DNA from 4 places in the Bacillus sp. TL12 genome. Region 1 is predicted to be linked to each of the others. Evidence: riboswitches for the same ligand, from Rfam matches in the RefSeq annotation. Region 1 holds a riboswitch; each other region holds the start of a gene.
The links. Region 1 has a riboswitch for S-adenosylmethionine ahead of mtnK (S-methyl-5-thioribose kinase). Riboswitches for the same ligand answer to the same signal wherever they lie in the genome.
Positions count from the first base shown of each region.

Region 2: another riboswitch for S-adenosylmethionine. It lies ahead of LOK41_RS16710 (amino acid permease); the one in region 1 lies ahead of mtnK (S-methyl-5-thioribose kinase).
Region 3: another riboswitch for S-adenosylmethionine. It lies ahead of LOK41_RS10945 (bifunctional O-acetylhomoserine aminocarboxypropyltransferase/cysteine synthase); the one in region 1 lies ahead of mtnK (S-methyl-5-thioribose kinase).
Region 4: another riboswitch for S-adenosylmethionine. It lies ahead of LOK41_RS00755 (bifunctional homocysteine S-methyltransferase/methylenetetrahydrofolate reductase); the one in region 1 lies ahead of mtnK (S-methyl-5-thioribose kinase).

Region 1 covers NZ_JAJJBY010000026.1:7,383-10,569, reverse strand. Annotated here, with positions in the region: gene LOK41_RS20010 (pyridoxal phosphate-dependent aminotransferase) at 1-447, opposite strand, end outside; gene LOK41_RS20005 (carbon-nitrogen family hydrolase) at 462-1,328, shown strand; SAM riboswitch class I at 1,402-1,543, shown strand; gene mtnK (S-methyl-5-thioribose kinase) at 1,634-2,815, shown strand; gene mtnA (S-methyl-5-thioribose-1-phosphate isomerase) at 2,812-3,187, shown strand, end outside.
Region 2 covers NZ_JAJJBY010000017.1:72,179-75,365, forward strand. Annotated here, with positions in the region: gene LOK41_RS16710 (amino acid permease) at 1-1,386, opposite strand, end outside; SAM riboswitch class I at 1,554-1,659, opposite strand; gene LOK41_RS16715 (NAD(P)-dependent alcohol dehydrogenase) at 1,854-2,777, shown strand; partial or broken gene LOK41_RS16720 (hypothetical protein) at 3,168-3,187, opposite strand, start outside.
Region 3 covers NZ_JAJJBY010000009.1:76,937-80,123, reverse strand. Annotated here, with positions in the region: gene LOK41_RS10950 (chloride channel protein) at 1-856, opposite strand, end outside; SAM riboswitch class I at 1,213-1,318, shown strand; gene LOK41_RS10945 (bifunctional O-acetylhomoserine aminocarboxypropyltransferase/cysteine synthase) at 1,410-2,708, shown strand; gene metA (homoserine O-acetyltransferase MetA) at 2,692-3,187, shown strand, end outside.
Region 4 covers NZ_JAJJBY010000001.1:127,657-130,843, forward strand. Annotated here, with positions in the region: gene LOK41_RS00755 (bifunctional homocysteine S-methyltransferase/methylenetetrahydrofolate reductase) at 1-1,365, opposite strand, end outside; SAM riboswitch class I at 1,436-1,546, opposite strand; SAM riboswitch class I at 1,749-1,861, shown strand; gene LOK41_RS00760 (methionine biosynthesis PLP-dependent protein) at 1,933-3,045, shown strand; gene metC (cystathionine beta-lyase) at 3,042-3,187, shown strand, end outside.

The sequences.
Region 1 (3,187 bases):
TAATAATGGCATCGTCTCAAACTTTGCTTTCGCTAAAGCGACGCCTGATAAATAGTCAGGATATCCTGGATCAGGTACAAGTATTGTGTCACCAGGGTTTGTAAAACAAAGCGGCAATTCAACCAGCCCAGCTTTACCACCAAATAAAATAGCGACTTCTGTTTTAGGGTTTATTTTGACTCCGTATTCACGTTCATAGAATGTCGCAACGGCTTTTTTTAAGCTTTCATGTCCGCGAAATGGGGGGTATTTGTGATGAACTGCTTTTTCTGCTGCACGTTGTAAAGCTGTTACGATATGCGGCGGTGTTGGTTGATCTGGATTACCTTGACCTAGATTGATAACATCGTGCCCTGCTTCGACGACTTTGTTAACTTTTGCAACAAGTGAAGCGAAAAATTGCGTTGGTAATGATGTTACAATCTCGGAAGGTTGAAAATATTTCATACTTTCCACCTCTTTTGAAAGTTGTTACAATTCTAGTGACAAATGATATAACCTTTCTAAGTTTTTGTAAAGAAAAAATAATTGAAGATGGGGTGGATAAAGTGAAAGTCGCATGTATTCAAATGGATATTGCTTTTGGTAATGTAAAAATAAATATTGAAAATGCAAAGAAAAAAATAGAAGAGGCGATGCAAGGAAAACCGGACGTTATCGTATTACCAGAACTTTGGACGACTGGTTATGATTTGGAGAGATTGCCGGAAATTGCAGATGGGGATGGGATTCAAACAAAGCAACTTCTTTCAGATTGGGCACAGCAATATGGTGTGAATATTGTCGGTGGTTCTATTGCGAAGCAAACAAAGCATGGTGTTACGAATACGATGTATACAGTGAATCGTGAAGGAAAACTACAAAGTGAGTATAGTAAGGTTCATTTGTTCCAGTTGATGAATGAACATAACTATTTAATAGCAGGTGATGAAACAGGAGAATTTACATTGGATGGTGTACAGTGCGGTGGTGTCATTTGTTATGATATTCGTTTTCCAGAATGGATGCGTGTTCATACTGTAAAAGGGGTAAATGTATTATTCGTTGTAGCAGAATGGCCACTTGTTCGCTTAGCTCATTGGCGTTTACTTCTTCAAGCGAGAGCAGTTGAAAATCAATGTTATGTGGTTGCATGCAATAGAGCAGGAGAGGATCCAAATAATGTATTTGCTGGACATTCTCTTATTGTTAATCCATGGGGAGAAATTGTAGCAGAAGCAGGAGAAGAAGAGTCTATTTTGCATGGGAATTTAGAGTTAGAAAAAATTAAGGAAGTGCGTAAGGGAATTCCTGTCTTTGCTGATCGACGTCCAGAATTATATAAATAAAAATATTGACAAATGATTTTTATTCTTGTTATAGTCTGTAACAGAAACTTAAAAATTCGAATAAATCATGCAACTCTTATCAAGAGCAGGTGGAGGGATTTGGCCCGATGAAACCCAGCAACCGACCGTAATACCATTGTGAGATGGGGCGCTTATGCGCCAAAAAGGCACGGTGCTAATTCCAGCAGAAAGGATCGCTTTCTGACAGATAAGAGGGGAGAAGATCAACTTCAAACCTCTTTCTTCATGGAAAGAGGTTTTTCTTATGATGAAAAGCCTCTGAATTTAATAAAGGGGGATAAAAAATGGGATATCGTTCATTAACAAAAGAAACAGCAGTTGAGTATGCAAAAGAGCAGGGGTACTTTGAGAAAAAAGCAAAGGTAACTTGCCATGAAATAGGGGATGGAAATATAAATTATGTATTCCGGCTTCATGATGGAGAACGCGGTATCATTGTAAAACAAGCTCTCCCATATGCGAAAGTCGTTGGGGAAAGTTGGCCACTTTCACTAAGAAGAGCCACAATTGAAAGTCAAGCATTGCAAGTTTTTGCAAAATATGTACCAGAATATGTTCCGAAAGTATATGGTCATGATGAAGAATTAGCTGTGACAGTAATGGAGGATTTATCATCTCTTACCATTACTCGAAAAGGTTTGAGTGAAGGGGAAGATTATCCACTTTTATCTCAGCATATTGGACGCTTTTTGGCACACGTTCTTTTTTATACGTCAGATTTTGGTCTATTAACAGAAGAGAAAAGGGTGCTAGATGGAAAGTTTGTAAACCCTGATCTTTGCAAAATTACAGAAGATCTTGTGTTTACAGATCCATTTGGAAACTATGATACAAATGATTATGAGAAAGAATTACAGCCTACATTAGATGAGCTTTGGTGTGATAAGAAATTGAAATTACAGGTAGCACAGTATAAATATAAATTTTTAACGAGAAAAGAAGCATTAATTCATGGCGATTTACATACAGGTAGTATTTTTTCATCACCTTCTGAAACAAAGGTAATTGATCCAGAGTTTGCAACATATGGACCATTCGGATTTGATCTAGGTCAATTTATAGCAAATTTATTATTAAATGCGCTATCAAGGGAAGAAGAGAAGCGAAGTGTATTATTCTATCATATTGAAAAAACATGGAGTAATTTTGTAGAAGTATTTACAAAACTCTGGGTACTAGAAGGAGTAGAATCCTATACAAAGGAGAAACAATGGCTGGCAATTGTACTGCAAAATATTTTTGCTGATGCAGTTGGGTTTGCGGGGTGTGAAATCATTCGTCGAACAATTGGGTTAGCACATGTAGCAGATTTAGATGGAATTCAGGATAAGAATAGAAGAATACAAGCTAAAAAACATGCATTATATTTAGGCAGAGAACTAGTGATACATGAAACGACCGGTGCGGATACTCGATTGTTTCAAACGGTATTTCAATATATTGTTTCAGGAGGGGTGAAAGCATGAGTGCAACAGTTGCCGTTCCACGTTCTATAAGTTGGAAAGGAGATTCTATTGCATTATTAAATCAAACGAGATTACCGCACGTTGTAGAATATAAAACGTTAACCAATATTGAAGATGTGTGGAAAAGTATTGTTATGCTGGAAGTGCGAGGAGCACCTGCAATTGGTATTACAGCAGCTTTTGGTTTAGTGCTTGCAGCAAAAAGATATAATGCTACGAATATCGCTGACTTTGAAAAACAATTTAAAAGAGATTGTAATTATTTAGCAACCTCACGTCCGACGGCTGTTAATTTATTTTGGGCAATTGATCGTATGACTGCTTCTATCAAGCAAGTAACAACTATTAAAGAAGCAAGGAAAATATTAGAAG
Region 2 (3,187 bases), on a different contig from region 1:
CGGGCGATTTCTATTACTTTTTAAGTAATATGTAAAATAACATAAAGCTAAAAATAGAATACCACAATAAAGAGCTATCCTTTGATTAGGATCAAAAGCTATACCAATGCAAGATGCAAAACATAATAGAAAAGCCGCAATAGGAACGATTGGATAAAGAGGGGTTCTATATTTCAAATCCTCTACATAATTACCTTGTTCTAAGAAACGTCTCCGAAACATAAACTGTGAAGCTGCAATTCCCATCCAAACAACGACCACCGCAAAACCCGAAATAGATACAAGAACGATATACACAGTATCAGGTGCAACTATACTAGAAAGAAGAGATAAACATCCACCGATCATGCTAAAAATTAAAGCATGAAGAGGAATTCCTTTTGATGTTAATTTTGCAAAAGAAGGATTGATCATCTTCTCTTTTGAAAGGGACCATAGCATACGAGATGAGGCATACAACCCTGAGTTCGCAGCTGAAAGTAATGCCGTCAAAATAACAAAATTCATAATATCTGCGGCATACGGTACACCAATCCTATCAAAGACTACAACGAACGGACTTTCAATTACTCCAGCTTCTCTCCAAGGAATTAACCCTGAAAGAACAAAGATTGTACCAATAAAAAAGATAAAGAGTCTCCAAACAGTATTTTTGATTGCCCGCGGTACATTTTTCTCTGGGTCTATACTCTCTCCAGCCGCAATACCAATCAATTCTGTTCCTGAAAAAGTAAAACTTACTGAAAGCATAGTCATGAAAATTGGAAAAAAACCATTTGGAAAAGGCCCATCTTCCCCAATAAAGTTTGATAGCATAGGTGCTGAAGATACATCTTTCATAGAAAGAATACCAAACATAGCTCCCACACCTAAAATAATAAATAATAATATGGTGGCTACTTTAATACTGGAAAACCAAAACTCTGATTCTGCAAAGAATTTTGCTGAAAAAGCATTGGAAAGGAAAATGGTCGCAGCAAATATTGCACTCCACATCCAAACCGAAGTATCGGGAAACCACCTTTGCATAAGTAGACCTGAAGCCGTAAATTCCGAACCTAATGCAACAGTCCAAGTAAGCCAATACATCCAAGCAATCGTAAAGCCAGTCCCAGGTCCTATATATTTCGTTGCGTATGTATGAAAAGCTCCAGTAACTGGCATTGAAACCGCTAACTCTCCAAGGCATAACATCACCAAATACATAATCAAACCACCAATTAAATATGCAATCATTGTTCCGATTGGACCTGCTTGATTAATCGTGTATCCCGAACTTAGAAAGAGCCCTGTCCCAACTACTCCCCCTAATGAAAGCATAAATAAATGTCTACTCTTCATCGTTCTTTGCAGCTTTGTTTGACTATCTTCATTTGTATATTCCATAATAATCCAACCTCTTCTAATTATTTTTCCGTGCAATATAGCATTAAAAATGCTTGGAAACAGTTATATCCATTCAAAAAACTATTAAATTTTATACTCCCCCTCCTTTACAACATAAAAAAGCCTCTTTCATCTGAAAGAGGCTTCGTCCATAAAAATTATATGATGGCTTATCTCTCAGAATGAATCCATTCTGCAGGAAGTGGCACCGTTCCGAATTTCGGAGGTTGCCGGACGTCATAGGGCCTGTCCCTCAGTCTCTCTTGATAAGTGAATTTATTTATTGAATTTTTAAATTAATAAAAATTATATTCCTGAATGATTTTTATGTCAACATGCAAGTTCTAAATCTATCACATCATATATCCACTAAAGTGAAATAAACTCTATAAAAGAACAATAGAAAAGAGCATTTTTTTAAAATAGAGAAAATATCATGGGATTAAAATGATTAAAGGAGGCTCGCTATGAAAGCAATTGTATGCACAAAATACGGACCACCTGATGTTCTTCAACTCAAAGAGGTCGAAAAACCTATTCCCAAAGATAATGAAGTCCTAGTAAAAATTCACGCGACAACAGTAACATCTGGAGACTGTAGAATTCGAGGTTTCAATAGTCCTATTTTGTACTGGATTCCTATGCGAATCATCCTAGGTCTTAGAAAGCCGAGAAAACCTATATTGGGGGTAGAATTGGCAGGAGAAATTGAAACGATAGGTGAAAATGTAACACAATTCAAGAAAGGTGATCAAATTTTTGCATTAACGGGAATGAGTGTTGGGGCTTACGCTGAGTACACATGTATACCTGAAGATGGATTGTTAGCAATGAAACCGGAAAACATGAATTATGAGGAAGCCGCTGCTGTTCTTTTTGGTGGAACTTCAGCATTACATTTTCTTAGAAAAGCAACTATCCAAAGTGGGCAAAAAGTTCTTATCTATGGAGCTTCTGGAGCCGTAGGAACTTCCGCGGTACAGCTTGCCAAATACTTTGGGGCAGAAGTTACCGGGGTCTGTAGTACTACAAATTTAGAGTTAGTAAAATCTTTAGGGGCTGATAACGTAATTGATTACACGAAAGAAGATTTTACAGAAAGAGAAGAACGCTATGAGATTATCTTTGATGCAGTCGGGAAAAACACCAAATCTAATTGCAAGAAAGCACTCACTTCGAACGGGACATACGTGTCAGTCGAAGGAATGATAGCAAAAGTACGTACTGAAGATTTACTTTTCCTCAAAGAGCTTATCGAGGCAGAGAAAATAACATCCGTCATCGATAGACGTTATCCACTAGAACAACTTCCTGAAGCTCATAAATATGTAGAGAAAGGGCACAAAAAAGGAAATGTAGTAATAACTTTAGATAACCCTAACAAAACTTAAAAATGTTTCTGATTCTATGCACTTCATATACCAATAGCCTGTTCCTGTATCATAACCTCCTTTCATTCACCTTCAACTGTTTTTTCTTTTGAACATAACAAATCCTCCTTTAGATAATCATATCTAAAGGAGGACAACACCGTGACTTTATTTCAAAGCTACATTATTATGTAGGTTTCGAATAAAGTTTAATTATTTTTATTCAACTAAAGCTCCCCGATAGTTGATTTTTGAATATAGTTCACTATCTAAAGTGAAAATTGGAGGATTTAAAAGTATGTATTAAGTGGCATTGTATACTTCACCTGCTTACAACAACTTCTATTTTCCCTAGCCTTTAATGACTATAAGAGGAATGCAATTATATACTTAACATGCAATAGAGTCTCTTTAATAGGTTGTATGTATTT
Region 3 (3,187 bases), on a different contig from region 1:
CTGAAAACATTGTATATGGGAGATAAGTTCCAGCAATCCCTAAAAGAATACCGCCAATAATCCCTAATGTTACCTTATATTCTTTAAAAGGATGTACTATTTTCTCCAATGTATGTTCTATCTTGAAATAAAAATAGCCTACACTAGCTCCTATACAAGCAAGTGGTAAAAAGGAAACCCACTCACGAAGTGAAAAAGATCCCTCTTCAAAGTTAACGATAAAAGATCCTCGATTATCAAACTTACTAAGCAATAAATAAATAGAAAAACCAGCAAAAGTAGTAGCAGCATATACAATAGCCTTTTTTCCTTTAGAAACTTCAGCAAGTCGTTCATTCTCATTTTCGTTTGGTGCTAAATAGCCGAATAACGGTGCATTAAAAATAACACTTAAAGTAGCACCAATCCCAATTTCTGTTAGCCCCTGCATTCCTTTTACAGCAAAGTGAAAGCGATCGCCAACCCATGTACAAAGCCCACCTATAATCCCAACAAGTGCTGCTTCGGGGCCTAAGCTTGCTCCAAATGTTAAAACAATAATGGCTGTTAATGTAGCCTTATGTACAAAGCGGTATTCAATTCTACCCGTTTTCTTATATTCAACCATTACCTCTGGCATTAAACGCGGGTATGTACCAAAGTATTTTTGTGATAGTCCAATAAGAATACCACCGATTGTTGTTATACAAACTGTGTAATAGGATGGTAATGCGAATTCTTTCGGTAAATACTCCCATACGAAATGAATTCCAGCATTGGTGACAACTAAAAATAACCATACTGTAGTACCAACAATAGAACCTAGAAACATACCGTACACAATAAGTAAATAGTGCACGTCTCTTCTAATTGTCATTTTGTAAGCCTCCTTATTGTACGTGATGATGAAAAAATTAGAAATTATAATATGAAAACGATTGGATAGTTCATGCGATATGTCTATTATTTTGGAAGGAAAATGACTTAGTCATAAATGTATTGTGTGCATATAAAAAAACGGATGTAGATAAAAACATATAACTCTTTTATTTTACATAGTTAGCAATGGCTTTAAAAGTTATTCTTTTTCTTTAGAGGGAACGATTCGTGCTGATATATTAAGTTTGAATTGTAAGAATAAACGATTAAAATGTTAATAAAATTTATTGTAAAAATTCAGAAAAATAATTGACATTAGGAAATAATTGCTATAAAATCAACGGTAATTGCATAGTCTTATCAAGAAAAGGTGGAGGGACAGGCCCTATGAAACCTTGGCAACAGCCGCATAGCGGAATTGTGCCAAATCCTGCAGGTAATAAATCCTGAGAGATAAGAAAGAGACTTTAGAGCGTGTTTTCAAACTGCTTCTTTCTTATTCAGGAAAGAAGCAGTTTTTTTATTTTCTATAAAAGAAAGGAGTATGAGAGATGGGAGAATCATGGGGAAAAGGAACCATTTGTGTGCAAGGTGGCTATTCACCGAAAAATGGTGAACCGCGTGTTTTACCGCTTTATCAAAGTACGACGTACAAATACGATACGTCTGATGATTTAGCAGCACTCTTTAATTTAGAGGCAGAAGGCTATATTTATACGCGTATTGGGAATCCGACACTAGCAGCATTTGAACAAAAGTTATCCGATTTAGAAGGCGGCGTTGGAGCTGTTGCGACAGCTTCTGGTCAAGCGGCCATTATGCTTGCTGTTTTAAATATTTGTAGTAGTGGTGATCATTTACTTTGTTCTTCAACCGTTTATGGGGGAACATTTAATTTATTTGGGGTAAGTTTACGTAAATTGGGGATTGATGTTACGTTCTTTAATCCGAACTCATCTGCTGATGAGATTGTGGCACTTGCAAATGACAAAACAAAGCTGATTTATGCAGAGTCTCTTGGAAATCCAGCGATGAATGTTTTAAATTTTAAAGAGTTTTCAGCAGCGGCGAAAGAACTAAAAGTACCTTTTATCGTGGACAATACTTTGGCGACACCATATTTGTGCCAAGCGTTTGAACATGGGGCAAATATTATTGTTCATTCTACAACGAAATATATTGATGGCCATGCAAGCTCATTAGGCGGGATTGTTATCGATGGCGGAAATTTTGATTGGACAAATGGAAAGTATCCAGAGCTTGTCGAACCAGACCCAAGTTATCACGGTGTAAGTTATGTGCAGAACTTTGGGCAGGCGGCATATATTGTGAAAGCCCGCGTTCAATTATTAAGAGACTATGGCAACTGTATGAGCCCATTCAATGCGTATATTAGCAATATTGGTTTAGAAACATTGCATTTACGAATGGAGCGTCATAGTGAAAATGCTCTTGCAGTTGCGAAGTGGCTTGCTAATCATGATCGTATTGAATGGGTGAATTATCCGGGATTAGAAAGTAATGAAAATTATCCGCTAGCACAAAAGTATTTAGAAAAAGGTGCAAGTGGTGTTTTAACATTTGGAATTAAAGGCGGATTAGAATCTGCGAAAGAGGTTATTGCAAATGTGAAGTTAGCAACGCTTGTAACGCATGTAGCAGATGCGAGAACATGTGTGATTCATCCTGCTAGTACAACGCATAGACAGTTAAATGAAGAAGAACAGCGTTTAGCAGGTGTTACATCTGATTTAATTCGCCTATCAGTCGGTATAGAAGATGTTTCTGATATTATTGCGGACCTAGAGGAAGCATTAGTTGGAGGCAAAGCACATGCCGATCATTGTTGATAAGGATTTACCAGCTCGTAAAGTATTGCAAAAAGAGAATATTTTTGTCATGACAAAAGAACGAGCTGAAACACAAGATATACGTGCTTTAAAAATTGCAATTTTGAATTTAATGCCAACAAAACAAGAAACAGAAGCGCAATTGCTCAGATTACTCGGTAATACTCCACTTCAATTAGACGTGCATTTGCTCCATATGGAGTCTCATGTATCCCGTAATGTAGCGCAAGATCATTTAACAAGTTTTTATAAAACGTTTCGCGATATTGAGGGAGAAAAATTTGACGGTCTCATTATTACAGGAGCGCCGGTTGAAACACTTCCTTTTGAAGAGGTAGATTATTGGGAAGAACTTGGGCGTATTATGGAATATTCAAAAACAAATGTAACATCTACGCTGCATATTTGTTGGGGAGCGCAAGCTGGTTTGTATTATCACTATGGAATTCCGAAATATCCGCTTGAAGAAAAGATGTTTG
Region 4 (3,187 bases), on a different contig from region 1:
ACCAATCGATTTCCCTAAAATAGAACGTCCATCGTTCATTTCCTTAATCATTTTAATTAATTCAATAGAAGATAAATCATATACAGACGTCGCTCCTGGAAAATCACCAACACGAGCTGGATCACCTGTTAAAGCTAACACTTCTTCCATTCCTAAAGCTGATAAACCAAGTAAATGGGATTGTAGGCCAATCACATTATGGTCACGGCACGTTAAATGCGTCAGCACTGGAATATCGTGCTTCGTTAATAATGCCCCCATTGCCATATTTGAAATGCGCGGAGATGCTAACGAGTTATCTGCTAACGTAATCGCATCTGCTCCCGCTCTTTTCAATGCCCTTGCCCCTTCAAAAAAACGCTGCGTATCTAATGTTTTTGGGGGATCTAGTTCAACAACAACTGTTGTTTGCTTCTTCGCTTTTTCCGCAAGAGTAACATGGGTGCTAGCACGTTTTGTTTGCATAGGAACCACTTGTTGTCTTTGAGCGATTTGTTTTTCTGTAACAGGCGTTACATTTGTAATCGCACGCTTCATCGCTTCGATATGTGCTGGCGTTGTACCACAACATCCCCCTAACAAGCGAATACCTTGTTCAATAAATTTCGGTGTCATCTCTTCAAAATAAGCAGGACTTCCTTCATATATGTAACGCCCTTCTACATAGTTTGGAAGGCCTGCATTTGGATAAGCTGACAAATACCCATTTTTCGGAATCGATATCATTTTGAAAGCTTCCGTCATATGAAGCGGTCCTAACTGACAGTTTAAACCGACTACATTTGCACCGTAATCTAAAAGCTGTTTTAATATTTCATTTACATCATTCCCATTTTGGGTTGTGCCTGCTTCATGAAGAGCTAACTGTGCAATAATTGGAATATCTGTTTGTTTTCGCAGTACTTTCACCGCATGTAGCAATTCGAATTCATCATAAAATGTTTCTAATAATAATCCATCAACCTTTTCTTCTAATAATGCCTCGGCCTGCTCAAGTAGCATAAATTCCCGTTCCATATCAGTCGTTGTAACGGCTCCAATATGCTTCATACCACCAATCGTCCCTAAAATAGCATTCTTGTCTGTCACGGCTGCTTTTGCAAGCTTTACTGCTGCTTTATTAATTTTGGTAACCTGATTTTCTAAACCATACATGCGCAATTTTGCTTCATTTGCACCATATGTATTTGTTTGAATAATATCTGCACCGGCAGCTACATATTGTTTATGAATAGATATAATTAAATCTGGATCTGATAGATTTAATTCTTCAAAACTACTTTGCAAACCATGAGAATGTAATAATGTACCAACTGCTCCATCACCGATAATAATCCCTTTTGATAATAAATCTAGAATTTTCACTTGTCTCCCTCTTTTCTATCAATATAAAAACCCCCTCTTCACCTTGAAGAGGGGGACATCATCAATCCTCCTCTTATCATGCAAAACAAATTGTTCTGCAGGTATTAGCACCGTTTCAAACATTTCGTTTGAAGGTTGCCGGGTTTCACAGGGCCTTTCCCTCCACCGCTCTCAATAAGAGTTTATCTTAATTATTCATTTATTTTTTAAAAGGAAATACGTGTACCTTTTAACAATCTTTGTTAATTTTCTAATAAACTTATCATGGGACAAACTAAAAGTCAATGAAATTAAAAGGAAAATAAAAAACATTTAAAATAAAGTTGCAATTCAATTATCTTTTATTGTAAAGTTAAAAGCATAATAAAATTTCATACAAATTATTCTTATCTAGAGAGGTAGAGGGACTGGCCCTATGACACCTCAGCAACCATTAACATGTTCGTTAATAAGGTGCTAATTCCAGCAAATTGTGAAAAGATTTGACAGATAAGAAGAAGACTATATTCGCATGAAAGCCTTCTTCTTAGAAGGCTTTTTTTATTTTTTATCAAGGAGGAATTCAACATGTCAACAATTGAAACAAAACTAGCTCAAATCGGGAATCGAAGCGAAACGACTACAGGAACGGTTAATCCCCCTGTTTACTTTTCAACAGCTTATCGTCATGAAGGAATCGGAAAATCAACAGGTTTCGACTATTCACGAACTGGAAACCCAACACGCGGCCTTTTAGAACGCGCAATTGCTGATTTAGAAGAAGGGGAACAAGGATATGCCTGTAGTTCGGGAATGGCAGCGGTTCTTCTTGTTCTGTCTTTATTCCGGTCTGGAGATGAACTTATCGTATCAGAAGACTTATATGGGGGAACCTATCGGTTATTTTCAGAACATGAGGAGAAATGGAATATTCGATGTAGATACGTAAATACACAATCTATAAAACAAATAGAACAAGCCATTACTTCTCAAACGAAAGCTATTTTTATAGAAACTCCAACCAATCCATTAATGCAAGTTACTGATATCGCAGCTGTCGCAACTGTTGCCAAACGACACGGAGTCCTTCTTATTGTAGATAATACTTTCTACACTCCCTATATACAACAACCATTAACAGAAGGAGCAGACATTGTTCTTCATAGCGCCACAAAATATTTAGGTGGCCATAATGATGTATTAAGCGGACTTGTCATTGCAAAAGGTCAAGCGCTTTGTGAAGAACTTGCCCACTATCATAACGCTTCTGGTGCTGTATTAAGTCCGTTTGATTCGTGGTTATTAATTCGCGGGATGAAAACATTAGCTCTTCGTATGAAACAACATGAAGAAAATGCAAAGAACATCGTTTCTTATTTAAACGAGGAAGATGGTGTAACCGATGTTTTTTATCCAGGAAGAGGTGGCATGATTTCATTTCGTCTTCGCGATGAAAAATGGATAAATCCTTTCTTACAATCTTTATCCTTAATTACCTTTGCAGAAAGCCTTGGCGGAGTTGAAAGTTTAATGACATATCCAGCAACACAAACACATGCAGATATTCCAGAAGAAGTGCGTACAGCACGCGGCGTATGTAATCGTCTCCTCCGTTTTTCTGTAGGTATTGAAAATGGTGATGATTTAATTCAAGACTTAAAGCAGGCTATTAAACATGTAAAAGAAGGTGTGAGAATATGAGTTATTCTTTAGATACACTCTTACTTCATAACCACTATAAACATGATTCACAAACAGGCGCGGTTAACGTTCCCATCTATAATACATCAACATTTCATCAATTTAATGTAGATACATTTGGTAAATACGACTATAGTCGCTC